Regions from separate parts of the Janthinobacterium sp. 75 genome, predicted to be linked through region 1. Evidence: riboswitches for the same ligand, from Rfam matches in the RefSeq annotation. Region 1 holds a riboswitch; the other holds the start of a gene.
What was found. A riboswitch is a leader RNA that binds a small molecule or an ion and turns the genes downstream of it on or off. The one in region 1 is predicted to bind FMN.

Region 1 (14,583 bases):
TGCCCTGCCCCAGTTCCGGCAGGCGCACGAGAAACACGGTGCTCATGGCCACGATGCGCAGCGAAATGCACAGGCCAACCAAAAACATCAGCAAGGCCACCCACTGCCAGCCAGGCAGCCACGGCAGCACGCAAAAAGCCAGCGCCAGGCTCATGCTCACTCCCGCGTACAAGTGCTTCGGATTGCCGCGTGACAAGATGTAGCCGGCCGGTATGGTGCCCAGCGCCATGGCCAGGGTTTCCGCGCTGCTGATCGCGGCCAGCTGGAAATTGCTCACATGCAAATGTAACCCCAGCAAGGTGGCCAGCACCTTGTTCATGCCGATAGTCACGCCCGACAGCAGGGTCAGGCCGATAAAGCGCAGCAAGAAGGCGCGCAGTTCACCTTCGCGCGCACTGACGGCCGCGTCTGGCTGGAATGGAAGGGATTCACTCACTGCTGCGCCCCTTCACCAGCAAACGTGCCAGCCGCGCGAACGCCACGTTCATCGCTTGCGCCAGCAATGCAATCACGAGCACGGCCAGCAGGACGACATCCATGCGGCCCGATACTTCGCCGTTGAGCAATAATGAACCCATGCCGGGGCCGGCCGAAAACAGCAGTTCGCCGCCCAAGCAAGCGAGCCAGGCGAACGCCAGCGCATGCGTGACGCCGGTAACGATGGCCGGCATGGCGCCCGGCAGCAAAATCTGGCGCAAGGTTTGCCAGCGCGTCAGGGTCAGCACCTGCCCCACTTCGCGCAATCTTCCTTCCACCTGGCGCATGCCCGCATACGTGTTGAGCACGGTGGGATAAAAGGCGGCGATGGCGATCACCAGCAGCTTGGCGCCGTCGCCATTGCCCACCCACAAGCCCAGCAAGGGGATCAGGCCCAGCAAGGGTACTTGCCGGATGCTGTGGAACAGCGGGCCAATCAGTCTGTCAGCCAGCGGCGACTGCGCCATCAGCGCGCCCGTGACGATGCCGGCGCTGCCGCCCAGCAGCAAGCCGGCCAGAGTGCGGCCCAGGCTGGCGCGCAAATGCACCCACAGTTCGCCCGTCACGACCAGGTCGCGCAAGCTATGCGCAAGGTCGCCCAGCGAGACAAAGATGTAGGCGGCCGCCGCGCCCTGGCCGGATGCCCATTGCCAGGCGCCCAGCAAGGCCAGCGGCAGCAGCGCGCCCTTGATGATCTGGATCAAGCGTTGTTTCATATGGACTCCCCATTACGCTTCCAGCGCATCAGCCACGATTCCAGCGCGTGGCAGGCACGGTCCAGGCTGAAGCCGATCACGCCCGTCAGCACCACGCCCACCATCACCACGTCGAGACGGAACATTTGCCGGCCCATTTCCATCATCTGCCCCAGGCCGCTGTCGGCGGCCAGCAATTCCGCGCCCACCAGCACCATCCACGAGCGCGACAGGGCGATGCGCATGCCCGTCAGCGACGCCGGCACGATGGCCGGCACGACGATCAGGCGGATGCGCTGCCAGCGCGAAAAGCAATACACGTGCGCCACCTCAAAGTAGCGCTGCGACAGGTTGCGGATGGCGTCATGCACGGCCAGCGCCACGATGAAGAAGCTGGCCTTGGCCACGATAAACACCTTGAAGCTCTCGCCTATGCCGAACAGCAAGATAAACAGGGGAATCAAGGCCACGGTGGGCAACTGGCGCAAGACATTGAAAGTAGGGTCGACGTAGCTGCGCAAGCCAGGCGACAGGCCCAGCACGACGCCGAAGGCCAGGCCCGCGCTGGCGCCCAGGCCGAAACCGGCCAGCAGTCGGAACAGGCTGATGCCCAGGTGCTGGCCCAGTTCGCCGCTTTCGACCAGGTCTGCCGCCGTCAGCAGCACTTGCCAGGGCGACATCAAAATGTGCGCGGGCATCCACTCATAGGTGGTCGCGACGCTCCACAGCAAAAGCAAGGCCAGCGGCGACGCCCACACGGACCAGCGCGAGCGGATAAAGCGCTGCAGCCACGGGCTCTGCGCTGCGTGCGCTGGCGCAGGGGCGCGCGGCAAGGCGATGGCGTTAGCGAAAGTATTCATGCGCGCCGCCGTCATGGCGTCCAGTAAGTTTGCAGCTTTAGCTGCGCAAGCGCCTGGTTGACGAACTGGGGCGCGAACAGGCTGTCGACTTGCAGGGGACGCCCGATCAGGCCCGCGCTCTTCGCATACGCCGCCTCGCCCACGTAGTGCTGGCGCAGGCTGGCCGTAAACAAGGGCGACCAGCGCGCCTGCCACGGCGTATGGTCGCCCGCCAGTTCACGCCGCACGACGCTTTCCACTTGCCCAGCCGCCGCCTCGCTGCGCACATATTCATCTTCGCCACCCGCGCCGGCGGCCCGGTGGTGCTCGCGCACATAGGCCGTCACCACCAACTGGGCCAGCTGCGGATAGCGTTGCAGGAAGCCGCTGTCGGCCCACAGTTCCGCGCGCATCTTCCAGTCCTGCGGGGGCGCCTTGCTGGACCAGATGATCTTGCCCACTTTTTTATCCTCGAGCAGGAAGGCGTCGCTGAGGGTAAAGAAGGCGTCCGCGCCGCCCGTCGCCACGGCCGCTGCGCCTGCCTGCGGATTGAGGTTGAGGATTTTTACGTCGCGCAAGGTCATGCCATTGGCTTCCAGCAGGCGCGCGAATGGGTATTCCCACGGCCGCCCGCGGTGCAGGGCGATCTTCTTGCCCTTCAAGTCCTTGATCGAGCGGGCCGTGGAACCATTGGGCACCACCAGATAGGTATTATTGGCGCTGCCGCCGGGCAAAATCAGCCGCGTCTGCAAGCCAGAGGCATTGGCGATAATCGATGGCAAGTCGCCATACTGCGCCAGGTCGATCGAGTGATTGGCAAACGCCTCGTTGACCTGCGTCGCCACCGAATTGGTGGTGACGGGCACCCACTCCAGCTTCACGCCCAGCTTGCCCAGTTCGGCGGCCAGCCAGCCCGTTGATGCCACCTGGGCAGCCGAACCGGCAAACACGGTCTTGCCGGACGGCGCCGTACGGGCCACGACGGCGATGCGCACGGCGGCCGGCAGTGGCTCGGCAGCGGCCGCCAGTGCGATGGCGGGCGCCAGCAGGCTGGCCACCACGGCGGTGGCGAATACTTTGCGCCAGCTCAAACGTAAGAATTTCAATGACATCTCGGGCCTGTTCTTGAAAGGGTTACACCAGATCGGTGGCAGGAAGCAGTGAAAGCGCGCGGGCCGTGTCGATCAGCTTGCTCATCTTCCATTGCTGCAGCAGCACGCCGGGACCGAAATCGCGCGAACCGCCGATGGCTTCGGCCGCGATCTGGATCTTGGCGCCCTCTTCCAGCAGCAGAATGAACTCGGCCAGCTTCAGCAAGCCCTGCTTGCCCCACACGGTGGCGCCGCCATTCGCTTCCAGGATGGCCGTGGCATGCGTGTTGCGTGCGATTTCGCCGAGGATGAAATCGACTTCCGGCTGGCGGCGGTCGATATAGATGGGAATTTCGCGTATCAGCTGGAAGCGCTGCACGGGCACGTAGCGGATCGGCAGGGTGCGGTGCGTCTGCGCCCACGCGCCCAGGGACGGCGAATGCACATGCGAGATCGACGTGACCTCGGGCCGTTCGCGGAATAATTTTAAATAGCGCGCGCCGCCGTTGTTGGCGTCGCCCACAATCACCGTGCCATCGAGCGCCAGCACGGCCGCCTTCAAGGGCTGGCCGCGGCGGAACGGGCCCGGGTCGTTGACCACCACCACCTTGTCACCGCCAGGGGTGCGCTCGACAAAGCCCACCGTGCCGTTGGCCGTCAGGCTGCCCGTCTCGCGCAAGCCGTCGAAGGCCGTCTGCGCATCGCGCCGCACCTGCTCCACGAAGGCCAGTTCGGCTACCGTCAACTCCTGCGCCTGCACTTGTTGTGTTTCCGCTTGTGCCACGTCCGTCATGTCATGCTCCATTCTTTGAGGTTGAGGTACGAATCAGTCATGCCTCTACTTTCGCAAGACGCGTGCCAGCACCAGGGCGGGGGGAAATGCTGAATGCCTGCTGCCTGCGCAACAGCGGCTGCTGGCGTGGCAGCAGCACCGTGCGCACGCGCTGTCGGCAAGCCAGCAAGCGGCGCGGGCACGTTTCCTGCACGGCTCAAGACTTCCACCATCACGAAGGAATTCCATGACTACCGCAAGCTCCGCTCCCATCGATACAGTCGATACCGTCTGGTTCACGCGCTGCCCCGTGCCCACGGCCACGGGCCTGGCCTACAAACTGGGCTGGCTGGACGAGGAATTCGCCCGCGACGGCATCGCCCTGAAAACCCTGCAGGAAGTAGGCGGCGAACTGGCGCGCCACCATTACGATCACGGCCTGTCCACGCTTGTGCGCGAAGGGGGCAACCTGCTGGCCCTGCCCGCGCGCGCGCAATGGGCTCCCACGCGCCTGGTCGGCCTGACCTGGATCGACGAATGGCAAGCCATCCTCGTGCGCCCCGGTTCCGGCATCACGACGCCGGCGCAGCTGCAGGGCAAGCGGCTGGCGCTACCCGTGTTCCGCGCCGAGGATTTGCGCGAGAACCGGCGCGGGCGCAGCATCGCGCGCGGCATGAGCCTGGCCGGTTACAAGGGCGTGCTGGCCTCGGCCGGGCTGACGCTGGACGATGTGCGTCTGGTGGAAGTAGGCGCGGACGCGCCAGCGCAGGCCAATCTGGGCGCGGGCCTGTGGCAAGGCATCGCGCCGCTGCTGCGCGGCGACGTCGACGCCGTCTACGTGAAGGGCGCGGCGGCGGCCGAGGCGGCCCGCGCGGCCGGGCTGGAAGTGGGCATAGCCATCGACGCACTGCCCGACCGGCGCTTCCGCGTCAATAACGGCACGCCACGGCCGATTACCGTGCATGAAACGATGCTGGAACAGCATTTCGAGCTGGTCGTGCGCTTTTTGACGCAAACCCTGCGCGCCGCCCACTGGGCGCGCAGCCACCAGGCCGACGTGCTGGCCATCCTGCAGGGCGAAACGCGGGCCGGCGCCGACGCCGTGGCCGAAGCCTACCGTGACGGTTTTCACCTGACCCTGGCGCCCGACCTGTCCGACGAGAAGGTGGCCCTGTTCCGTCAGCAGAAGGATTTCCAGCTGCAGCACGGTTTTCTCGACCGCGACGTCGATATCGATAGCTGGATCGACCGCCGGCCGCTGGAGGAAGCGCAACGGCGCCTCGACGCGCTGCTACAGCAGGCGGCATAAAGAAACGGGGCCAGCGCACGAATATGCGCTGGCCCCGGGTACTACGGCGTCAAGGCAAACGGCGTCCTAGGCGGCCAAGGCCTCGTGCGGCGCGCTAGCCGGTTGCGCCAGCCGCTGCAGCGAGTGGACGGTGGCCGCGCAAGCCGTGGCCAGTTCGACGCCCTTGACCTTGAAATGCTGGAAGTAGAATTCCTGGTGCTCGTGGCCCGCATGGAAGTGGTGCGGGGTCAGCACGGCCGACAGCACGGGCACGCCCGTCGCCAGCTGCACCTGCATCATGCCGGAAATGACGGCATCGGCCACGAAGTCATGGCGGTAGATGCCGCCGTCGACCACCAGGGCGGAAGCGGCAATCGCCGCGTACTGGCCGCTCCTGGCCAGCACTTGCGCATGCAGGGGAATTTCAAAGGCACCGGCGACGTCGATGACATCGATGTCGTCCTGCGTGAAACCCAGAGTCGCCATTTCGGCGATGAAAGACAATCGGCATTGCGCGACGATGTCGCGGTGCCAGCCCGCCTGGATGAATGCGATGCGCTTGCCGGGTGCTGCATATGTTTGTGACATGTATAACTCCTGTTTTCAAGAATGATAAAAACAGGGCATAGAATCGAAGGGGATATGACAGGCGCGTGAAAGCCACGCCCAACTGCGCATGCAGGAACACGCGCCCGCGCATCGACGGCAAACGCAGGCCGTCCATGCACCGGGCGTATGCCGGCACCAACACAATGATTCCATCCCGCTCTCTCTTTATCCGGACTATACCGTCGGCCCCGGAATCTCACCAGGTCTGCTGACCTTGTCGTCATAGCCCGAAGACCATGCCGGCAAGCGCTCGCGGGCTAGGCACGCATGCCATTACCGCCGGTGGGGAATCGCACCCCGCCCTGAGAACGTTACGTGGCCAGCGCACAGGGTGCGGCATCCACGTCCGGCGACTATAGCATATCGCCCCTGCCCTGCGCGATCAGAACTGCACCGTGTACGACGCGCCCACCGTGCGCCCCTGGCCGATGATCACCGTGTCGCCATTCACGGCGCCTGGCACGAAGCTGGTGAGGGTGTGGTTGCGGTAGACCTTGTCGGCCAGGTTGTTCGCATACGCCGTGATCCGCTGCTTGCCGCCCGGGAGCACATACGACAGGCGCGCATTGGCCAGCGCGAAGCCGCCCTGGTTCAGCAAGTCGCGCGCGGCATTTTGCGGGTCGACATAGTAGTACTGCTTCGACGTGTAGCGCACATCGCCGCTGAAGACCAGCTGCGCGCCATTGCCCAGCGGGTAGCGGTAGTCGGCCGCCAGCAAGGCCGTCACGTGCGGCGAGCGCACGAATTCATTGCCGGAGCGGTCGCCGCCATTGTTCTGGATGGCGAAATCGTCGAATTCCGTGCGCAGCAGGCCCAGATTGGCATTGATGTGCAGGTTGTCCGTCGGCTGCGCCTCGATCTCGAATTCCGCGCCATTCACGTGGGCCTTGCGCACGTTCTGCAGGTAATTGACGCTTTGCGTAGGGTCGCCGTTGTACACGCCCGTGATATTCACCTGCACGTTCTTGTAATCGTAATGGAAGACGTTGGCGTTGAAATTGAGGCGCCCGTCCAGCCATTCCGATTTCAGCCCCGCCTCGAACGAGTTCAGGGTTTCCGGTTTCACCGTATTCAATGCGCGCACGTCCGTGGCGCTCGTGTTGTAGCCGCCCGACTTGATGCCGTGCGCGTATTTCAGGTAGCCGCGCAAGGTGCGGCTGAAGCGGTACTCGGGCGTCACGTCATACGTCAGCGCATTCCACGTGGTGGATGGATTCGACGTGAAGTTGTTGTTGGTCACCGAAGCGGCCGCGTAATTGCCGCCCCGGACCGTGTTCCACCAGTTCGACGTATCGCCAAACGTCACCGTGTTCGATGCGGCCTGCACGCGCTGCAAGTCCAGGTCCTTGGTTTCCGTGGTCCAGCGCAAACCAAAGGTGGACAGGAACTGCTCGCTGAAGTTGACGGTCGTACTGCCAAAGATGGCCGCGCTGCGCGCCTTGTGCTGGTAGACGGTGCGGTTGTAGCCGACAGGCTGGGTGCTGCCCGCCAGCGCCGGCACGGTACCATTGGGCAGGCGCGCGCCGGCCGAATCGGAGTCGATCTTTTCATTGAAATAGAACAGGCCAGCCACCCAGCTCACGGCGCCGTTTTGCGGCGACGTCAAGCGCAGCTCCTGCGACACTTGCCGGCTGCTTGCCTTCGAGCGGCTGCGGCCCACTTCCAGCGGCGTGTTGTCGCTGTCGCCCGTCGCTTCGTTGCGGAAGTTTTCATAGCCCGTGATCGACGTCAGGGTCAGTTCGCCCAGCGCGTACTCGAGGTTCAGCTGGGCGCCGCCCTGTTTGACGTCGCTGTCGGCCGGCGCGTTCGTGCTGACATCATCGGGATTGGTGCTGGGGACGTAGCCGTTGCGGTACACACCATTGGCACCGTAGCTGGCCACGGTGGTGGTGGCGCCCTTGGTCGTGTAGTCGCGATAATGCAGGTTCAGGTTCGCTGTCAGGTCGCGCCCGATCAGGGCCTTGAGCTGACCGCGGATGGCGCTATCCTTGAGTTTTCCATCGCGCTCGCCCGTAAACTGGTTGTGGAAGCGGCCTTTGTCCTGCTGCTCCGTGTGGAAAGACAAGCGCCCCGCCAGCACCTCGTCGACCAGCGCGCCACCAATGGCGCCTTCGGCCAGAGTGGTGTCGTAGCTGCCGTAATCGAGCTTGGCATAACCGCTGGACTTGAACGAGGGCTTGCGCGAAATCACATTGATGGCACCGCCCGTCGTATTCTTGCCCCACAAAGTGCCTTGCGGGCCGCGCAGCACCTCCACCCGGTCCAGGTCGAACAGGGGAAAGCCCGTGGCGCTGGAATTGCTGATGTAGACGTCATCGAGGTAAAAACCGACGGGGTTCGGAAAATCAATTTGCTGCTGGCCCGCGCCCACGCCGCGTATCCACCAGCGCGGACGGCCATGCTGCTGCGTGCCCGCCGAGGCGTTCGGCACGTAATTGAGGATTTCGCTTGCCGAGCGGCCGACGCCAGTATCGAGCAGCTCCTTGCCACCGAGAACCGTGATCGCGCTCGGCACTTTTTGCGCGGATTCCTCGCGCTTTTGCGCCGTCACTGTCACCGACTGCAAGGAGGCGCCCTCGCCGGTGCCGTTGGCGTCGGCCGAGGCAATGACGTCGGCGCCAGGCGTTTCCGCGTGGACCATGCCATGGACGAGCATCAAGCCGCCGATGGCGAAGGCCGAGCGCAACGCGCGGCGCAGCGGGGTCAGATGAAAGGGAAAGGAAGAGAAGGCGGCGGGGGCAGTCGAACGGCGCATGGGTGGTGATCCTTGAGTAAAGTCAAAACGCGAGATGGTGATGACTGTTATTGCAAGGCGCATGCCCGCTGCCGCAGCGCAGCAAAATTAACTTAAGTGTTTGATTTCAAAAGAAGACTATCGAAATGATAGTGCTGTTGATTTGGCAGCAGCGCTGCTGCCGCGTGCTGCCTGCGCGACAGCAGGCGGTGGCGCTGCTGTCGCGGCAACAGGGGATACTCAGGCGGCGCGCAACAACGCTGCCGTATGTCCGCGCACGAGGGGCAGCACTTCCTCGCCCACCCGGTACGCTTCTTCCAGATGCGGTGTGCTGGCCAGGATGAAGGCGTCGGCGCCCAGCTGCACCAGTTCGTCGAGACGTTCGGCCACCTGCTGGTAGCTGCCGACGATGCCCTGCGTCTGCCCGCCGCGCAGGAGATTAAAGCCGGACCAGATGTTCGGCGCCGTGATCAAGTCCTTATAGCTGTTCAGGGTGGTCGGACGGTTGCCCCGTTGGCGTGCCGCACCCACGGAATCGCCGCCGTCCGTGCCGAGGAACTGGCGCAAGGTGGCGGCATCCACGGCGTCAAAGCCCTTGCGCACCTCGTCCCACGCCTCTTCCTCCGTGGCGCGGGCCACGATGTCGACGCGCACGGCGCACTTGATCTTGCGCCCCAGGAGCGCCGTCTTTTCATGCACGCGGGCGAATTTCTCGCGCAGCTGCTCGAACGGCTCCAGCCACGTCAGGTAGTAATCAGCGTGCTTCGAGGCGGAACCGAGGGCCGCATCGGACGAGCCGGAAAAGTAAATTTCGGGGAAGTCCTGTTCCGACAGCGGCGTGGCCAGGCCCGCGTCTTCCACCTGGTAAAACTTGCCCTGGTAGGAAAATGGCCCGCCGCGCCACACGCCGCGCACCACGTCGAGAAATTCCGTCGTGCGCGTGTAGCGGTCGTCGTGGCCGGCCGAATCGCCCCACCACAGCTGCGAAGGGCCGCCGCCGCCCGTGATCACGTTGTACAGGGCGCGGCCGCCCGTGGCCCGCTGCAGGCTGGCCGTCATGCGCGCGGCCACCACGGGGTTCAAAAAGCCGGGCTGGAACGGGATCATGAAGCGGAATGTGCTCGTCTCGCGCGCCAGCAGCGCGGAAATGGCCCACGGTTCATCCGTCATCGGAAAGGACGGGATCAAGCCGCCCTGGAAGCCCGATAGCTCGGCCGCGCGGGCGATTTCCGCCAGGTAGTCGATGTAGGTAAAACCGTCGGCGCCGCCACCACCGAGGCCCGCCTGGCGCAGCTTTTCATTGCCGGGAAACCAGTCGCCGCGAAACGGCGTGCGGGCGCGGTGCGAACTCGGTTCGCCATGTGTGGGGATGCGCCAGAAAAAATCGATTGCCATCAAGGTACTCCTTCAGTAGGTTGGATACAGGAACTCAAGCCGCTTGCAGCTGCGCGCTCAACGCTGCCCGCACGCGTGGCAGCACGTGTTCGCCGATGCGATAGGCTTCCTCGAAATGAGGGATGGCGGCCAGCACGAAGCTCGACACACCGGCCTGCGCGTAGGCTTGCAGCGCCTCGCTGACCTGTTCATAGCTGCCGACCAGGGCGCCGTGGGCGCCCGTTTGCGCTTGCGCAAAGCCGGGCCAGAACGCGGCAGCATCATCCTCGAACGGAGCATCGTCAGGTAGCCCCGCCCCGCTGCGGTAGCGGCGCGCGTCGCGCAAGGCTTCGTCGAAGGTTTCACGTGCCAGCACGTCGATGCGCAAGGCCGCCGCCACGACGCGGCCCAAGTGGCGCGCCTGCGCTTGCAGGCTGTCGATGGAAGGCTGCAAGTCCGCCAGCGGCGCCGCGTCAAACACGTGCACGTCGGCCTGGCGCGCCGACAGGGCCAGCGCCTCGGGCGACTCGCCCGTCAGGTAGATGCTGTTCACAGGATGGTTCGCCAGCGGGCCATTGAAGCCGCCGTCCTGCACTTCGAAGAACTTGCCCTTGAAGCTGAACGGCGAGGTGTTCTGCACGCCGCGCGCCACCGTGATGAATTCATCGATGCGCGGCACAATATCGGCGTCCGGCGCCGTATCACCCTGGCGCCGGCGCGCTGCCGCATCGCCGCCGTAGCCGATCTGCCAGGCGAAGCGCCCGCCCGTGAAGCGCTGGAAGCTGACGGCGTTCTTTGCCGCGTAAACGGCCGAACCCCAGGCGGCGTCGAATTCGGCGATCAGTTTCAGATGGCGCGTGCTGCGCGCCAGGTAGCCGGCGACGATCCAGCTTTCATCGCCCTGCGTATCGTGGCGTATCTGGATGCCGTCGAAGCCCGAAAGATCGGCCGCGCGGGCGATCTGGTGCAGGTAGTCGAAATAATTAAAGGGCGGATGCGCGCCGCGCGGGTCGCTCACGCCCGGCTGCAGGGGGCTGGGCGCGCCAGCGTTTCGCTCGCCCCTGCGCGTGATGCCGGGCGCCGCGTAGCGGCCGTCGCCGCTGGTGGGCAATTGCCAGATGAATTCAATGGTCATGCATGGACTCCTGTCGTGGGTCGAAGAAAGGGCCGGGGCGCGCTTTCCATACTTGCGCGCACTGGCCTGCCCTACCCTCCTCGCAGAAAACATGCCATGCCGCTTGCGCCCACCAGCGCCCTTCACTGTTGATTTGGCAGCAATCCGCTGCATCCCCGGCAGCAGCGTGCTGCGCGCGCAACAGCCATGAAAAAAGCCGGAGCCGCATCACTGCGGTTCCGGCTCCAGGGGATCAGTCATGCGCCTAGTCGATGGCGCCCGCCTTTTTCAAAAAGGTGCGCAGGATGTTACGGCTCAGATTCAGGTGCTTCGCCGTGCGCACCTGGTTGCGCTCATTGCGCTCCCACGCGGCGCGCACCAGTGCCTGCTGCATGGCCTCGAACTCCACGGCCTCGCCCGAGTCGAGCAAGGCTTGCCAGGCGCGGGCGAAGCGTTCGGCGGCCAGCAAGTCATCCTGGCCGGCCGCGCCGTGGGCCGCGTAGGCGATATCGGCGCCGCCGGCCCAGGCGTCTGGAACAGGTACAGGAATAGGGGTAGACGCGGGCACTGGAGCGCGGTGCCAGCCCGACAAACTCAGGTCCTCGGCGCGCACCACGCCGCTGCGGCACACGAGCAGCGCGCGGTGGATGACGTTTTCCAGTTCGCGGATATTGCCCGGCCACGGATACGCCAGCAAGGCTTGCTGCGCTTCAGGGCCCAACTCCACCTCGCCCAGGTGCAATCGCTGCGCATAGATGGCCATGAAATGGCGCGTGAGCGGCATGATGTCGCCCGGGCGTTCGCGCAAGGGGCGCAGCGGCAGGCCGATCACTTGCAGCCGGTAATACAGATCTTCGCGGAAGCGCCCGGCCCGCACGGCTTCGGCCAGGTCCACATTGGTGGCGGCGATCAGGCGCACGTCGATGGGGATGGCGCGCCGCGCCCCCAGGCGCACCACTTCGCGCTCCTGCAGCACGCGCAGCAGCTTGACCTGCATCGCCAGCGGCAAGTCACCGATTTCGTCGAGGAACAAAGTGCCGCCGCTGGCCGTCTCGAACCAGCCGGGTTTGCCCTGCTGTGCACCCGTAAACGCGCCTTTTTCATAGCCAAACAGTTCGCTCTCGACCAGGGTTTCGGAAAACGCGCCGCAGTTAATCGCCACAAAAGTCTGCTCGGCGCGCCCGCTCAAGCCGTGCACATGGCGCGCGATCAACTCTTTCCCGGTACCCGTTTCGCCCGTGATCAGCACCGTCGCCTCGCTGGGGGCGATGCGCTCGATCAGCTCGTGCAACTGGCGCGAACGGGGGTCGGCAAAGACAAAGGCCGTGGCGCGCACCAGCAAGCTCATTTGCTGTGGGTCGCGGAAGGCGACCAGCGCCTCGCTATCGCCGTCAGCGCCCGCGCCGCGGGCAAGGTGGGCGCTGCGCGCGAAATCGCTGCTGAAATTGTGGGCTAAGAGTTCCATGGGCCGACTATACCGCGCCCCATCGCCAGGCGTGAACGAATCGTGCCGCGCTAGCTTATCCGGATTTTGCATATGCGGACGCTAGTCCAATGCTGGCCGTAACCTTGCTGAAGCAAAGGAGCAGGAAATCTCGCCTGCACACCACGGAGCCCTCAAGCGCGCGCCGATCTAGGTTTGATCAGGTTCAAAATGCTTGCGCAAGCCTTGCCAGCACTCGAAATAGTCGTTTTGCAGCAGGCCGCCATTCAAGGCGAACGGCGTCGGCTTGAGGATGGTGCGCGTCTCGAACATGAAGGCCATGGTGTCGGCCACTTTGACGGGCGCGGACGTGTCGCTGCGGGAAGCCTTCTCGAACGTCTGCGCATCGGGACCGTGGCCCGACATGCAGTTGTGCAGGCTGGCGCCGCCGGGCACGAAACCGGCCGCCTTGGCGTCGTACACGCCGTGGATCAGGCCCATGAATTCGCTGGCCACGTTGCGGTGGAACCACGGCGGCCGAAACGTGTTCTCGGCGGCCAGCCAGCGCGGCGGGAAGATGGCGAAGTCGATGGCGCCCAAGAGCGGGTTTTCGCTGGGCGCTTGCAGCACCAGGAAAATCGACGGGTCCGGATGGTCGTAGCTGATCGAGCCGATGGCGTTGAAACGGCGCAAATCGTATTTGTAAGGCGCGTAATTGCCGTGCCAGGCCACCACGTCCAGCGGCGAATGGTCCAGGGTCGTACGCCACAAATGGCCGCAGAACTTGGCCAGCAGCTCGCACTCGCCATCGATATCTTCGTAGGCCGCGTGCGGCGTCAGAAAATCGCGTGCATTCGCCAGGCCGTTCGAGCCGATGGGCCCCATGTCCGGCAAACGGAAGGCCGTGCCGAAATTTTCACACACATAGCCGCGCGCCATGCCATCCGGCAAGGTCACCCGGAAGCGCACGCCGCGAGGGATGACGGCGATTTCCTGCGGTTCCAGCTCGATCAGGCCCAGTTCCGTGGCAATTGCCAGCCGGCCTTCCTGCGGCACGACAAGCAATTCGCCATCGGCCGAATAAAAGAAGCGCTGCATGGAGCGGTTGGCCGCATACACGTGGATGGCGCAGCCGCTCATTGCTTCGGCGCTGCCGTTGCCGGCCATCGTGTGCCAGCCGTCGATGAAGTCGACCGGCGTACTGCTGTCGGGCAGCGGCAGCGGGTCCCAGCGCAGCTGGTTCGGCGGCGTGGGGGGCATGGCATGGAAATCGCTGACGATGTTGTTATTCGCCAGCAAGGTAAACGGCGGATGCTGGCTGGCCGGGCGGATGCGGTACAGCCACGAGCGCCGGTTTTGCGCGCGCGGCGCCGTGAAGGCCGTCCCCGACAATTGTTCCGCGTACAGGCCCAGGGGCGCTTGTTGCGGCGAGTTTTGCCCATGCGGCAAGGCGCCGGACACGGCCTCTGTGGCAAATTCGTTGCCGAAGCCGCTTTGGTAGCCGGCCCCTATCATGCGCTCACCACCAGGCCCTCGGCAGCGTCGCGCAGCAAGCCCTGCACCACGTCGGCCTTGCCGATGGCGCCCATGGCCAGCAAGGCAAAGCGGGCGAGGAACAGCGGCGAGCGCTGTTCGCCCAGGCCGCCCATGGTGTGGCACAGTTCAGTATATAAATTATCAAGTTCGATGTCGTTCATGTTGTCTCCTTGTTACTCTGATTGGGCGATGCAGGCCGCCGCCAGCGCTGCCGCCACCTGCCCCGCCGTCACTTGCCGCCAGCGTCCCAGCACGTGGCCGTCCGGACGCACGAGGTAAAACGTGCCTGGCTGTGCGTCAAACAATGAGAATACCTGCGCAGTGTGGTCCCAGGCGCACAATTCACCTCTGGCCCCGGCCGGATTACGGGCCAGCGCCACGGTGGCCAATGGCCATGTATCGCGCAGCGCCAGCAATTGCGGGGGCACGGCGCCATCCTCGCTGAAATACAAGCCCGTAAAGTCGCCATCCGCACCTTGTACCAGATCGGTAATATACCCCGCTTTTTGTCCGCCGCTGTGTGGCAGCGCCAGCGGGCACTCCGGCAAGACCGTACCCGGCGCGGGCCCGGCCGTGAACACATCCGGGTCGGGCGCGTTCAAGGGCGACTGCGCATACGTGATGGCGCTGG
Region 2 (14,583 bases), 760 kb from region 1:
TGCTGGGCGCCGACTTCCTGCGCAAGGCCAAGCTGCTGTGTCCGCAAACCATCCGCATCATGCTGTCGGGCTATACCGAGTTGCAGGCCGTTACGGACGCGGTCAACGAAGGCGCCATCTTCAAGTTCCTCACCAAGCCCTGGGACGACCATCAGTTGCGCGAACATATCGCCGAAGCCTTCCGTCTGAAGGGCATCGACGACGACAATGTGCGCCTCAACGAGCAGTTGCGCGAGGCCAACCTGGCGCTGGCGGCAGCCAATGCCGCCATGCAGGCGCTGGTGCGCCAGCAGCAGCATCAGATCAGCCGCGATGAGGTCAGTCTGGGCATCGCGCGCGAACTGCTGCAATTTCTGCCGCTGCCCGTGATCGGGCTAGACGACGAAGGTATGATCGCCTTCATCAATGCGGCGGCAGCCAACCTGTTCGAGCGGGGCGCGGCCCTGCTGGGCAACGAGGCGGCGCTGGTCTTGCCGCAGCTGTTCGACGGGCAGGACACGCCCCGCCTGGCCGCCATCGATGGGCAGCCGTATGTCGTGGCGATCCATCCCATGGGCTTGCATTCGCGCTCGCGCGGCAGCCTGGTCACACTGAGTCGTCATGGAGTGGATAAATGAGTGAGAGCGTGAGTGAAAGCGGACGCGAGATTTCGATGGAGCAGGCGCAGGAAGGCATGGTGCTGGCGCAGGCGCTGAGCGACGCCGGCGGCGCCGTGCTGCTGGCCCAGGGCGCCACCCTGACGGCGGCCAGCCTGACGGCCCTGCGCAGGCGCAATGTGGAGCGCTGCTACGTCGTCATGGAAGAGACGCTGGACCCCGCCGCGCAGGAGCTTGCCGAGCAGGAACGCTTGCGCCGCCTGGAACGGCTGGCGGTGCTGTTCCGCGCCACGCCGCCCGATTCCTCAGGGGCGCAACTGCTGGCGCTGCTGCAGCGCTACCGGCAGGGGGATGCGGCATGATACGCCTCAGTTTTGAGCACATCGTCCGCCAGATACAGGAACTGCCTTCGCTGCCGGTGGTGGTGCTGGAACTGCTGTCGAGCATGGACCAGGACGACACGGACGTGCATGTGCTGGCGCAAAAGATTGAGCTGGACCAGGCCTTGGCGGCGAAGACCTTGCGCATCGCCAATTCCTCTTTCTATGGCATGCAATCGAAGGTCACCAGCATTCCGCAAGCCGTTTCCGTGCTGGGCTTTCACAGCATCCGCACCGTCGTCACGGCCTGTGCCCTGACGAGCAGCTTCGCGCCGGCGGCAGGCGGCTTCGACTTTCAGGCATTCTGGCGCCATTCGCTGGCCACGGCCATCGCCGCGCGCCTGCTGGCGCCGCACTTGGGTGTCAATCCCGAGACGGCTTTCACGGCCGGGCTGCTGCACGACCTGGGCACCCTGGTGCTGGTGACGCGCTTCCCGGCCGAGCACGCGCTCGTGCGCAGCTACCGCCAGGCGCACGACTGCCAGATGGCCGAGGCGGAGCTGGCCGTCATCGGCATCGATCACGCGCAAGTGGGCAGCGCCCTGGCCGCCTACTGGAAGTTTCCCGAGGCGATACAGCAGGCGGTGGCCGACCACTACGCCATCGACCGCCTGGAGGCGGGCGGCTTGCCGCTGGCCGTGCACATGGCCAACGCCGTCGCTCTGGCGCTCGACCTGGCCGGCGTCGACGACGCGCTGGTACCACCGCTGTCGCCCGCAGTCTGGCGCAACCTTGCCCTGGACGAACAAGCGTGGCTGGCGCTGCTGCGGCAAACGGAACACACCTTCGATGAAATGTCGCGGATCATGCTGGCATGAACAGGATAGAGGCCATGGAAACAGACGCAGGGCAGGCGCTGCCCGCCACGCCGGAACGCCGCCAGGGCGATACCATCGCGCTATCGGCGTTTTTCGATGGCCATCCCGTGGCCACCTTCGCCATCGACACGGACCACGTGGTGACGCACTGGAACAGCGCCTGCGAACAGTTGCTGGGCTTTACGGCCGCCGAGATGGTCGGCACGCGCGAGCACTGGAAGGCGTTTTATCCGCAGCCGCGCGCCTGCCTGGCCGACTTGCTGGTGGCCGACGATATCGCGCTCGGCGAAAACGACCTCTACCTGGGCAAGCTGAAGCGCTCTCCCGTGATCCCCGGCGCCTACGAGGCCGAGGATTTCTTTGCCGATATCGGCCCCGATGGTCACTGGCTGCACTTCACGGCGGCGCCCCTGCGCGACCGCCAGGGACGCCTGGTGGGCGCCATCGAAACCCTGCGCGACGTGAGCGAGCGGCGCCTTGCCGAACTCGCGCTGCGCAAGGCGCACGACAACCTGGAACATCTGGTGGCCAAACGCACGGCCCAACTGGCGGACATGAACGAGCGCCTGGCCGACGATATCCGCCAGCGCCAGATCGCCGATATGGAATTGCGCGAGCGTAACCTGGCCCTGACGGAATTGAACAGCAAGCTGTCGCTGGCCCAGCAAAAGCTGCTGCAGTCGGAAAAACTGGCCTCGATCGGCCAGCTGGCCGCCGGCGTGGCGCACGAGATCAACAATCCCATCGGCTATGTGTTTTCCAACGTCGGCACCCTGGAAGGGTATCTGGACGACCTGTTCAGCATGCTCGACGCCTATGAGGAAGCCGAGCCGGCCGTCGCCGACGCCGTGGTGGCGGCGCGCCTGCGCGCCTTGCGCGAACAGATCGACCTCGATTTCCTGCGCACCGACATTCCGCTGCTGATGGGCGAATCGAAGGAAGGCATTTCGCGCGTGCGCCGCATCGTGCAGGACTTGAAGGATTTTTCGCGCACGGATGCGCACCAGGAGTGGGTCTGGGCCGACCTGCGCCAGGGCATCGACACCACGCTCAATATCGTGAATAACGAGGTCAAGTACAAGGCAGACGTGGTGCGCGACTATGGCGACATCCCTGATATCGAATGCCAGCCTTCCGAGCTGAACCAGGTGATCATGAACCTGGTCGTCAATGCCGCCCACGCCATGGGCGAGGCGCGCGGACGCATCACCCTGCGCACGGGCAGCGACAACGCCAGGGAAGTGTGGATCGAGATCGAGGACACGGGCGGCGGCATTGCGCCCGAACACCTGTCGCGCATCTTCGATCCCTTCTTTACCACCAAGGCCGTCGGCAAGGGCACGGGGCTGGGCCTGTCGCTGGCTTACAGCACGGTGCAAAAGCACCACGGCCGCATCGACGTGCGCAGCAGCATCGGCCTCGGCACCACCTTCCGCATTACCTTGCCCGTGCGCCAGGCGCAGGCCGCCATACCATGACCGAACGGGAAAACATGAGCACCAGCACCGCGGCCGCAGCGCCGACCATCCTGTGCGTCGACGACGAACCGAACATCCTGTCGTCGCTGCGGCGTTTGTTCCGCCCGCACGGTTACCGCGTGCTGACAGCCGACGGCGGCGCGGCGGGCCTGGCCCTGCTCGAGAGCGAGACGGTGGACCTGGTCATTTCCGACATGCGCATGCCGCACATGGATGGCGCGCAATTCCTGGCCCAGGTGCGCCAGCGCTGGCCCGGCACCATGCGTTTGCTGCTGACGGGCTACGCGGACATCCAGTCCATCCTCGACGCCATCAACCAGGGCGAAATCTACCGCTACGTGACCAAGCCGTGGGACGAGAACGATATGGTGCTGGTGGTGCGCCACGCGCTGGAACGGCGCGCGCTGGAACAGGAAAAACTGCGCCTGGAAGCGCTGACGGCCAGCCAGAACGTGCAGCTGCAGGCGCTCAACGCCAGCCTGGAAGCGAAGGTGGCCACGCGCACGCAGCAGCTGAAACACTCGCACGACGAAGTGCAGGCGGCCAACGAACGCCTGAAAGCCACGTTCGTGACGACGATCAAGGTGTTTTCCAATCTGATCGAGATGCGTGGCGGCAAGCTGGTCGGCCATGCGCGGCGCGTGGCGGAATTGTCGCGCAAGCTGGCGCAGGCGCTGGGCTTGCAAGGGCAGGAAGCGCGCGACGTGTTCATCGCGGCCCTGCTCAAGGATATCGGCAAACTCAGCTTGAGCGACGATGTACTGGAACTGCCGGCCAGCGCCTGGACGGGCGAGCAGCTGGCGGCCTTCCGCAAGCATCCGCTGCGCGCCGAACAATTGCTGATGGCGCTCGATGAATTGCGCGCCGTCTCCGTCATCTTGCGCTCGCAGCTGGAGCGCTTCGACGGTGGCGGCTTTCCTGATGGCATGGTGGGCCTGGCCATTCCGCTGGGCGCGCGCATCCTGGCGCTGGCGTCTGACTATGACGGCTTGCAGATCGGCGCCATGGTGCAGCGCAGCCTGCGCGCCGAAGAAGCCCGCACCCTGATCTACGACAGCATCGGCAAGCGCTACGACCCTGCCGTGGTGGCCGCATTCCGCGCCATCATGGAGGAGACGGAACCGCCGGCGCGCGATCTGACCGTGCTGTCGGGCCAGCTGGAACCGGGCATGGTGCTGTCGCGCGACCTGATCAGCCGCGATGGCCTGATGCTGCTTGCCGCCGAACACGTGCTGACGGCCCGCGTGATTGCCCAGCTGTTCGATTTCGAAGCCAAGAATGGCGGCCGGCTCAGCATCCGCGTGTACGCGCCCGTCAAGGAAGGCTAGGGCGCGGCCCGGGCCGTCGGGGGTGATATGGGCAAGTGCACGGTAAAGCGCGTGCCCTGGCCCACTTCGGATGCCACCTCGATGCGTCCGCCGTGCTTGTTGACGATGCCGTACGAGAGCGACAGGCCCAGGCCCGTGCCGCTGCCGACAGCCTTGGTGGTGAAGAACGGTTCAAAGATGCGATTCAGGTGCTCGGGCGCGATGCCGGCACCCGTGTCGCCGATCTCCACCCACACCCAGTCGTCCGCATGACCGCTGCGGATACTGATCACGCCTTCGCCGCTGATGGCCTGGCCCGCGTTGACGAGCAGGTTCATGAACACCTGATTCAGCTGCGAGGCCAGGCAGAGTATCGGCGGCAGTTCGCCATACTGTTTGTCGATACGCGCCTTGTATTTCAATTCGTTGGCAACGATATTGAGGGTGCTGTCCAGGCCAGCATGCAGGCTGGCGACTTGCCAGTCCGTCTCGCCCACGTGGGAAAAATCCTTCAGTGCCTGCACGATGTCGCGCACGCGTTTGAGGCCATCCATCGATTCGCGGACCAGGTCCACCATGTCGTCCTGCAGGAAGGTCAGGTCGGCCTGCGCGCGCACCTGGGCCACGCGCGCGGCCAGGGCAGCGCCGTCGAGCGTCTCGCGCATCGCCGCTTCATACTGGGCGATCACGCCGAACAGGGTGTCGACATAGCCTTGCAGCGAACTCATGTTGGAGTTGACGAAGCCGATCGGGTTATTGATTTCATGCGCGATGCCGGCCGCCAGCTGGCCGATGGAGGCCATCTTTTCCGATTGCAGCAGCTGGTCGTGCGCTTCCTGCAACTTGCTGATCAGTAGTTGCTGTTCTTCGCCGCGCGCCTGCAGCATCGCTTCCATGTGCTTGCGTTCGGTAATATCCGTCAGCGAGCCGATGATCTCGAACGGCACGCCGTGCTCGTCGCGCACCAGGCGCAGGCTGTCGTGCATCCACAGGTAACTGCCGTCGCGCACGCGGAAGCGGTATTCATAGGCGCGCGCGCCTTCGACGAAGATCTGCGCCAGGCTGGAAAAGATGCCGGGCGCATCCTCGGGATGGATGTGGTCGAACCAGAAATTGGGGTCGGCCACCATCTCGGCGGGCCGGTAGCCCAGCACATTCAGGGCATTGTTGCTGACAAAAGTCATCTTGAAGTCGCCGCTGGGTACGGTGCAATAGATGATGGAGGGCGTATTGTCGAGCAGGTATTGCAGACGCACTGCCGTGGCCGCCGACTCTTCATCGCCAGGCGCCGCCCCGGCTTGCCGGCCGGCATCGGGAGTAGAAAGGTCGAAATCCTCGAACTGCATCGTCACACCTCGCTGCTGCACGGCATAGCTGTCATCTTGGCTCGATTATGCCTGATTCTGCCTGCTCCAGGCTCGCCATCGGCACGCTCAAGGCGCCAGCGGCTGCTCCACGATCGCCATGCGCCGCGCGATGCGCTGCGCCGCTTGCGTGTCGCCCGCCTGTTCGGCGCGCAGGCGCTGCACGCCCAGCCACGCCAGCAGAGGACGGCGCCAGCCCTGATCCGAGGCGGTAGCCACGGCCGTATCGAGCAGGTCCGGCGTGGCGCGGCCAGAGCGTAGCAGTACGCCGGCCGCCACCAGCTGCGACAGCGGGTCCTTGATGGCCGCCACGGCGCTGGCGGCGGCCGTGTCCGAGCTGGCGCTGGCTGCCGCCCGCTGCGTTTCCGGCAGCAGGGCGATGTCGGGCCCCTGCGCCTTGCCAGCCAGCCAGGCTGCATACGCGCGGTCGGCGGCTGTCGCGTCGGCCTGCAGGGCGTCAAAGCCGGCACAGTCCTCGAATGCCAGGCTGGCCACGCGGGCGGCGCAGCGCAGCAGTTCGATGCGTGCCACGAGGTCGAGCTTGCCCGTGCCGGCCACCTGGCTGCGGGCGCGCCGGAATTCCGTCTGTTCGACCAGGGTGTTGCCATTCAAGTAAGCCGCCTGAAACCGTTCGACGGAGCTTTGCGCATTCATTTTCCAGTCCGGCACGGGCGGGCCGCTGGAGCAGCCTGCAAGCGCTGTCATGGCCAGGGCAGACAGGAGGGTATGGATATTTCTCATGGCAGTTTGATCTCCGGATTGCGCTTGAATGGCCATTTGCGGTTGATTTCATTGACCAGTTGCTCGACCTTGCGCAGATTGCTTTCCACGTCCGCGCGCAGCGGGCCCAGGTCGGCTGTCGCTACCCTGGCATTGGCGCCCACGGCTTGCGCCTCGACCAGCACCGCATCGACCTTTTTCAGGCTGGCGCGCGTGTCGGCCAAGAGCGCGTTCAGCTGCACGATGGTTGCCTGCGCATCCGTCATGACACCTTTTTCGCCAAATACGCGCGTGTCGGCATTGGCCACCAGGCCATCCGTGCGGCGCGCCAGCTGGTCGGCCGTGACCAGCAGGGCGTTGGCCCGTTCGACCAGCAGGCGCGACTGCTTGTCGTCGCCCGTCAGCAAGCCCATGGCGCCGCCCGGGCCGCTCAATTTGCCGGTCACGGCCTGCACATTGCGCAGGGTGCCGTCGAGCGGGGAATCGGTGCCCGTCAGACTGCCCAGGTTGTTCAACAGGTCTTTGGCGGCGGCCAGCAGGCGGGGGATTTCCGCCGCCATGTCGCCCACCAGCAGGTCGCGCGTGGCGTCGTCGGGCAGCGGCGGGTCCGTCAGGATGCCGCTATAGGCGCGCAGCTTGGCGCCGCCCACGATGCCCCGTTCCAGCGTGAAGATGGAGCTGCTGCGCAGCCAGTGCGCGTCTTTTCTCGGCACATCGATGATGACGCGGGCCTTGCCGTCCGGCGCCAGCTCGATGCGCTGCACGCGGCCAATGGGAAAGCCGGAAAAGGTCAGGTCGGCGCCCACGCCCACGCCGTCCGAATCGTCGGTAGTCAGCACCAGCGTTTGCGTTGCCTCGAAGGCGCCGCGCGCGTACATCAGGTAGACGACGGAGCCGACCACCAGCACGAACATGAAGACGAGCAGGATGGCCGCCTTCAGTTCGGCGTGGCGCACGGGTGGCGGTGCGGGCAGGACGGCATCTTGCGTGAGACCGGCAGGCGCCGTGACATCGACCTGGTCGGGATTGGGGGGCTGGCTCTGGCTCATGGATTCTGGCTCTCGTATGGGTAATTCGGGATCGCTGGCGGTGGCGGGCGGGGCATCAGTAGTAATTGCCCATCAGCGAAGCCACTTCGATCAGCAGGATGACGGAAAAAAGGCGCAGCATTTCGGACAGGCCGTGCGCGGCCCACAGGCGCTTGCGTCTGCCGTGCGGCTCCTCCGGGTAATACGAGGAGGCCAGCGGGATCAGGGCCACGGCAAAGCTGAAGAAGATGACCTTGAGCATCAGGATCAGGGCCACGGCCGGATTGAAGATTTGCCCGACCACGCGCGTGTAGCCTTGCAGCGCCCACGGCGTAAAGCCATAGATGGTGAGGTAGGCGAGGATCAGCGAGGTGACGCAGCTGACGATGGCCAGCATCCACACGGCGAAGATGCCGGACATGACGCGCGGAAAGTATTCGCGGCGCAGCAGGTCGACGCCCTGGTGCTGCATGGTGTCGAGCACGCCACTCGAGCGCATTTGCGCAAACGCAATGCCGTCGGGCAGGGTCAGGCGCAGGGCCACGAAGAGGGCGGCCGTCAGCGGTATCAGTTCCAGCACCAGCACGCGCACCACCATTTCCAGCGCATAGCGCGACAGGCCGTAGCTTTGTGCGCTGACGACAACGATGCGGATGAGGACCAGGCTGACCAGCGCGCAGGCCACGCTGAACCACACGAGATTGGGCGCCGTGTTTGTCACCAGGCGGTGCGCGAGGATGGGGCGGTTGTCGCGGTTATAGCTCGACGGCGACAGGGCCAGCGAAAACACGAGGGTGGCGAAATGCAGCATGCGCCACCAGCTGACCAGCCAGGCCATGGTGGCCCGGTGCAGGCGGCGCAGGCTGATGATGAGGGAGACGGATAGGGTCATCATGGCATCTTAACATTGGATGCGCTCGATACAAGCGATTCCCTGGCCGTGCAGGCGTGCGCGGGCGGCCCTATTGTCCGGCCACGCTGGCGATAATCGCGTCGGCCGCCGCCCGCACGCGTGCCGAACGGTTCAGGTCCGCATGCATGACCAGCCATACGTCGTACGCTTCCGCCCGCTCGGGCCAGATGCGCACCAGTTGCGGGTCGATGTCGCCCAGGTGGGTGGCCAGCTCGGCCACGCCCAGGCCGGCGCGCGTGGCTTCCTGCAGCATCGCCGCCGAATTGACTTCCATGGCGACCCTGGCGTTGGCGACGGGCTCGCCGGCAATTTTTTCTCCATGACGGGGCGTCACGGAATGGTGGTAAATGACGATGTCGTGCCCGGCCAGCGCCGTGCCGCGCACGGGCTCGCCCCGTTCGGCCAGGTAGGCTTGCGACGCGTACAGGCCCAGGCTGCGCTTGACCAGGTGGCGGGAAATGAGGTCCGGGTCGGTCGGGCGCACGCCGCGCACGGCCAGGTCCGCTTCGCGCCGCGTCAGGCTGGCCAGCGCGGGCGCCACGTTGAGCACGATGCGGATGTCGGGGTGGGCCGCGTGCAGCTGCTGCATGGCACGGATGACGAAATGGCTGGCCATGGTGTCGGTGGTGGCCACGCGCACGAGGCCGGACAGGCGGTTGTCGACGCCCTGCATCTCGCGCTGCAGCTTGTCGGCCGCCCGCTCCATCGCTTCGGCGGCCGTGAGCGCCAGTTCGCCGGCCGGCGTGGGCACGTAGCCGGAAGGCGTGCGCAGGAACAGGGTGGCGCCCAAGGAGCTTTCCAGCGCGGCCAGGCGGCGCCCGCAAGTGGCCTGGTCGATGCACAGCAGGGCGGCCGCGCCGCGCAGGGTGCCGGCGCGACCGATGGCGAGAAAGATGCGCGCGTTATCCCAGTCCATGGCATTCCTTATTCGGTTACATGATGCATTTTTGCATCAAGGTGCCGAGTTTATGCCTGTTTACCGCATTGCGCAACGCTCCCATAATGGCTGCCCCGCCGTCACTGCTAGGAATATCATGTCTACCGCCACACCGCGCCGCGCCAGCGGCTTGATCCTGCTGACCCTGGCCTTTGGCTTCGTCATGGCCATGCTTGACGTCACTGCCGTCAACGTGGCCCTGTCCGATATCGCGCTGGACCTGGCCATACCGCTGACGGGTCTGGTCTGGGTCGTCGACGGCTATACGTTGACGTTTGCCGCGCTGTTGCTGGCCGGCGGCGCGCTGGCGGACCGCTTTGGCCCGAAAGCCGTGTACCAGGGCGGCCTGGGCATCTTCATCCTCGGTTCGGTGTTGTGCGGCGCCGCACCCGATGGGCATTTCCTGACGGCGGCGCGCCTGTTGCAGGGTGCGGGCGCGGCCCTGTTCATGCCCAGTTCGCTCAGCTTGCTGACGCACAGCTTTGACGACGAGCGCGAACGCACGCGCATGCTGGGCGCCTGGTCGGCGCTGGTGGGCGTGGCGGGAGCGTCCGGCCCCCTGATCGGTGGCATCCTTGTGCACCAGTTCGGCTGGCGCAGCGTCTTCTGGGTGAATGTGCCGCTGGGCGTGCTGGCCATCGTCATGGCGCAAGTGCTGCTGGCCGCGCCAGCACGCCAGCAGCGCGCCTTGTCGCTGTTCAGCCATGTGCTCGGTGTGGCAGCGCTGGCGGGCCTGAGTTTTATCTTGATCGAAGGCCCAGTGCTGGGCTGGCTGTCGCCTGGCGTGCTGGCGGCGGGGGCATTGATGGTCCTGTCGGCCTGGCAGTTGTTGCGGCGCGAGCGTCGCGGCAGCCATCCGCTGTTGCCGCGTGAATTGTTTCATAGCAGCAGCTTTGGCGCGGCCAATGGCGTGGGCTTCTTGATTAATTTTTGCGTATTCGGCCAGCTGTTTTTATTGAGCCTGTTCCTGCAGCAGTCTGGCGGCGCCGATGCCTTGCAGTCGGGCTTGCGCCTGTTGCCCATGATGGCGGCCTATACGGTGGGGAACTTCATGGCAGGAAGTATTGCGGCACGTCATGGCACGCGCTTGCCCATGCTGTCAGGTTTGCTGGTGGGGGCCGTCATGGCCTTGCTTCTGATGGGCTTGCGTCCGGCTACGCCTTACGCGCTGCTGGCGCTGGGTACGGCTGTGATGAACGTGGCCATCGGCATTGCCATTCCCGCCATGACGGCCACCGTGATGCGGGTGGCCGGCAAGCAGCATGCGAACAGCGCGGCGGCGGCCCTGAATGCCAACCGCCAGATCGGTGCCCTGGTGGGCGTGGCGTTGATCGGCAGCATCCTGCACATGGTGCAGGACTGGTCGCTGCGTTTGCCGCTGGCCTACGCGACGATTGCCGCCGCGTATGGCCTGGCGGCGTGCCTCGTGTACAGACACGTACATTTGCCCAAGGCCGTGGCCGCCGCCTGAGCGCTTACTGCTCGCGCGTGCTGCGCCACTCCACCAGTTCTTCGATGGTCAGGATCGGCATGCCATGCAGTTCGGCGAAGCGCTCGATATCGTCGCCGCGCATCATGCTGCCGTCCGGGTTCATCAGTTCGCACAGCACGGCGGCCGGATTCAGGCCCGCCATGCGCGACAGGTCGACGGAGCCTTCCGTGTGGCCGCGGCGTTCGAGCACGCCACCGGGCGCGGCGCGCAGGGGGAAGACGTGGCCGGGACGGACCAGGTCGGCCGGCTTGGCATTCGGCGCGATGGCGGCGCGGATGGTGGTCACGCGGTCGGCGGCCGACACGCCCGTCGTGACGCCGTCGCGCGCCTCGATGGAGACGGTAAATGGCGTGCCGTAGCGGCTGCCATTGTCGGACGACATGGGCGGCAATTCCAGCGCGCTGACGACGTCCGTGGGCAGGCACAGGCAGACGATGCCGCTACATTCGCGGATCAGCAGAGCCATGGTTTCGTTCGTGATTTTTTCCGCAGACAGGATCAGGTCGGCTTCGTTTTCGCGGTCGAAATCGTCGAGCAGGATGACGGGGATGCCGGCGCGCATGGCGGCCAGTGCGGATTGAATGCGACCTTCCAGGTCGTTGGAAAGCAGGGTATAGCTGTTGACTAACATGGTGAAACGCTCCTCGCATAGGCGAAAAACGCTGCAGGGCAAGCGAATAGACGCAGCCGGCCGCATCGACGGGTCGATGGGACATCGCGTTTACTGCACATCTTCTTTCATCCGGACTATACCGTCGGCCCCGGAATCACACCGGATCTGCTGACCCTGCCAAACGAAGTTTGACAGGCGCTCGCGGGCTTGACCGTTGCCGGTCTTACCGCCGGTGGGGAATCGCACCCCGCCCCGAAGACGTATTGTTGTGCCGGTCCACATGACCGGCGGCAATACTTTAGCACAATTGAAAAAATGTGACAGGGTACTGCTGAGTTTCTTGTGCGGCAAAGCTGCCTGGGGAAAGCCGTCTTTCCTAAGCTGTTTTTAATGGCCGAAAGACGATTTCAGTGTAAGGTACGCCTACTGAATCTTACCGTTGAGAATACATGAAGCTGAGTAAATTACGCCTGATCTCGGGCGCCGTCTTGCTGGCGTGCGCCTGCATGGCCCAGGCGGAAATCCGTTTGAGCGACCCCCTGCCACTGGCACCAGAAGTGACCGTAGGGAAATTGCCGAATGGCTTGACCTACTACATCAAGAAAAATGCCCGTCCTGCCCAGAAAGTGGAGTTGCGCCTGGTGGTGAAAGCCGGCTCCATCCTCGAAGATGACGACCAGCAGGGCCTGGCGCATTTCACCGAACACATGGCCTTCAATGGCTCCACGCATTTCAAGCGCAATGAGCTGATTTCGTATCTGCAATCGATCGGCGTGAAGTTCGGCGCCGACTTGAACGCCTACACGAGTTTCGATGAAACTGTGTACGTGCTGCCGATTCCGACGAACAAGAAGGAAAACCTGGAAAAGGGCTTCCTCGTGCTGGAAGACTGGGCGCATGGCTTGAAATTCAATCCGGCCGACATCAACAGCGAGCGCGGCATCGTGCTGGAAGAGGCGCGCCTGGGCAAGGGCGCCAGCGACCGCATGAACAAGGTCCTGTATCCCAAGCTGCTGAACGGTTCGCGCTATGCGGAACGCATGCCGATCGGCAAGGAATCCGTCTTGAAAACCTTCAAGCCGGAAGCCATCAAGCGTTTCTACAAGGATTGGTACCGGCCCGACCTGATGGCCGTGATGGTGGTCGGTGACGTGGAGCCGAAACAGGCTGAAAAGCTGATCCAGCAGCATTTCGGCAAGCTGAAAAACCCCGCGAAACCCCGGCCGCGCCTGTATGCGGAAGTGCCGCAGCGCTCGCAGACGGAAGCGCTGGTGATCACGGACAAGGAAGCGCCGGACGACACCGTCTTCATCCGCTACCCGGTCCGCGCCGCGCAGGAGCCCGTCACCATTGCCGACTACCGCCGCCAGATGATCGAAAACCTGTACGGCCAGATGCTCAGCGCACGCATGCAGGAATTGACGCAGCAAGCCCATCCCCCATTCATCCAGGGCGGCAGCAGCATGGGCAAGCTGGTGCGTGGCTACGAATCGTTCAGCGCGTACGCCTTGCTGGGCAAGGGCGGCGTGCAGCCGGCTGTCGACGCGCTGGTGCACGAAGATGAGCGGGCGCGCCGCTTTGGTTTCAGCCAGGATGAGCTGGACCGCGCGCGCAAGAACATGCTGCGCAATTACGAGCGCGCATACAGCGAGCGCGACAAGTCCGATTCCTCCGGTTTCGTGGCAGAGTATTCGCGCAACTTCCTGGAGCAGGAAGCCATCCCCGGCATCGCCAATGAATTGCTGTACGCACAGGAACTCTTGCCGCAGGTAACCTTGCAGGAAATCAATGAGACGGTGGCCAGGGTCATCCCCGACCAGCAAAAGAAACTCGTCGTCTTCATGGGGGCCGAGCCGAAAGCGGGCGATACGGCCTCGGCTGTGCCGACACAGCAGCAATTGCTCGACGCGGTGGCGCAAGCCGAGCGGCAAAAGGTCGAGCCGCGCACGGAAAAAGTGCTGGCCAGCAAGCTGATGGATGGCCCGCCGGCCGGCGGCAGCATCGTCGCTGAAAAGTTGAATAGCGCCATAGGCGTGACGGAACTGACCCTGGGCAATGGCGTGCGCGTGCTGCTGAAACCGACGGATTTCAAGAATGACCAGGTGCTGATGGGCTCGACCCGCTTCGGCGGCCAGTCCCTGTTTGGCGACGCCGACATCTACAATGCCCGCTATGCCAGCGCCGTGGTCGGCAGCATGGGTCTGAAAGACCTGGCGCCGCTGGACTTGCAAAAAGTGCTGGCCGGCAAGACGGTCAACGTGGGTGCTTCGCTGGGCGAACTGAGCGAAGGTTTTGGCGGTTCGGCCAGCAGCGCCGACGTGGAAGCCATGCTGCAACTGGTGACCCTGTATTTCCATGACGTGCGCAAGGATGCGGGCCTGTACCAGTCCTTCATCGGCAAGCAGCAGGACCTGGCGAAAAACAGCATGGCGCAGCCGGAAGCCGTGTTTTACGATGCCATCCAGCACGCCATGTTTGGAGACAACCCGCGCGTCGATGGCGTACCGCGCGCGGCCGACTTCGACAAGGTGGGCCTGGACCGCTCGCTGGAGATCTTCCGCCAGCGCTTTTCCAGCGCGCGCGACATGACCTTCATCTTCACGGGCAGCTTCGAGCTCGACAAGATCAAGCCGCTGATCGCCAGCTACCTGGGTACCTTGCCCGTGACCGAGGTGGCGCACGCCTACCGGGACGTGGGCATGCGCCCGGTGGCCGGGATCGTCAAGAAGGACATCTATATGGGCAGCGAGCCGAAAAGCACGATTTCCATCACCTTCAATGGCGCCGCGACGTATTCGGACGAGCAAAAGCTGACCCTGCAGGCGCTGGGCGAGGTGCTGAATCTGAAAGTCATCGAAGTGCTGCGCGAAAAGATGAGCATGATCTATGGCGGCGGCTTCGAAACCTCCATGGGCCAGCATCCGTATGGCCATTATT

Region 2: it holds a riboswitch for FMN, as region 1 does, so the genes downstream of both, ribB (3,4-dihydroxy-2-butanone-4-phosphate synthase) here and C8C89_RS16550 (6,7-dimethyl-8-ribityllumazine synthase) in region 1, are expected to answer to the same signal.

The regions. Positions count from the first base shown of each region.
Region 1 covers NZ_SORD01000001.1:3,624,002-3,638,584, reverse strand. The annotation lists gene C8C89_RS16580 (MFS transporter) at 1-436, opposite strand, end outside; gene C8C89_RS16575 (ABC transporter permease subunit) at 429-1,193, opposite strand; gene C8C89_RS16570 (ABC transporter permease) at 1,190-2,032, opposite strand; gene C8C89_RS16565 (PhnD/SsuA/transferrin family substrate-binding protein) at 2,044-3,123, opposite strand; gene C8C89_RS16560 (class II aldolase/adducin family protein) at 3,146-3,895, opposite strand; gene C8C89_RS16555 (ABC transporter substrate-binding protein) at 4,122-5,183, shown strand; gene C8C89_RS16550 (6,7-dimethyl-8-ribityllumazine synthase) at 5,250-5,750, opposite strand; FMN riboswitch at 5,924-6,085, opposite strand; gene C8C89_RS16545 (TonB-dependent receptor) at 6,154-8,526, opposite strand; gene C8C89_RS16540 (LLM class flavin-dependent oxidoreductase) at 8,746-9,900, opposite strand; gene C8C89_RS16535 (LLM class flavin-dependent oxidoreductase) at 9,935-11,014, opposite strand; gene C8C89_RS16530 (sigma 54-interacting transcriptional regulator) at 11,259-12,341, opposite strand; gene hmgA (homogentisate 1,2-dioxygenase) at 12,627-13,931, opposite strand; gene C8C89_RS16520 (DUF2783 domain-containing protein) at 13,928-14,113, opposite strand; gene C8C89_RS16515 (FAD-dependent oxidoreductase) at 14,126-14,583, opposite strand, start outside.
Region 2 covers NZ_SORD01000001.1:2,861,186-2,875,768, forward strand. The annotation lists gene C8C89_RS13030 (response regulator) at 1-617, shown strand, start outside; gene C8C89_RS13035 (hypothetical protein) at 614-958, shown strand; gene C8C89_RS13040 (HDOD domain-containing protein) at 955-1,794, shown strand; gene C8C89_RS13045 (ATP-binding protein) at 1,809-3,272, shown strand; gene C8C89_RS13050 (HD domain-containing phosphohydrolase) at 3,287-4,600, shown strand; gene C8C89_RS13055 (ATP-binding protein) at 4,597-5,925, opposite strand; gene C8C89_RS13060 (hypothetical protein) at 6,013-6,684, opposite strand; gene C8C89_RS13065 (MlaD family protein) at 6,681-7,712, opposite strand; gene C8C89_RS13070 (ABC transporter permease) at 7,768-8,583, opposite strand; gene C8C89_RS13075 (LysR family transcriptional regulator) at 8,654-9,520, opposite strand; gene C8C89_RS13080 (MFS transporter) at 9,639-11,012, shown strand; gene ribB (3,4-dihydroxy-2-butanone-4-phosphate synthase) at 11,017-11,664, opposite strand; FMN riboswitch at 11,760-11,910, opposite strand; gene C8C89_RS13090 (insulinase family protein) at 12,096-14,583, shown strand, end outside.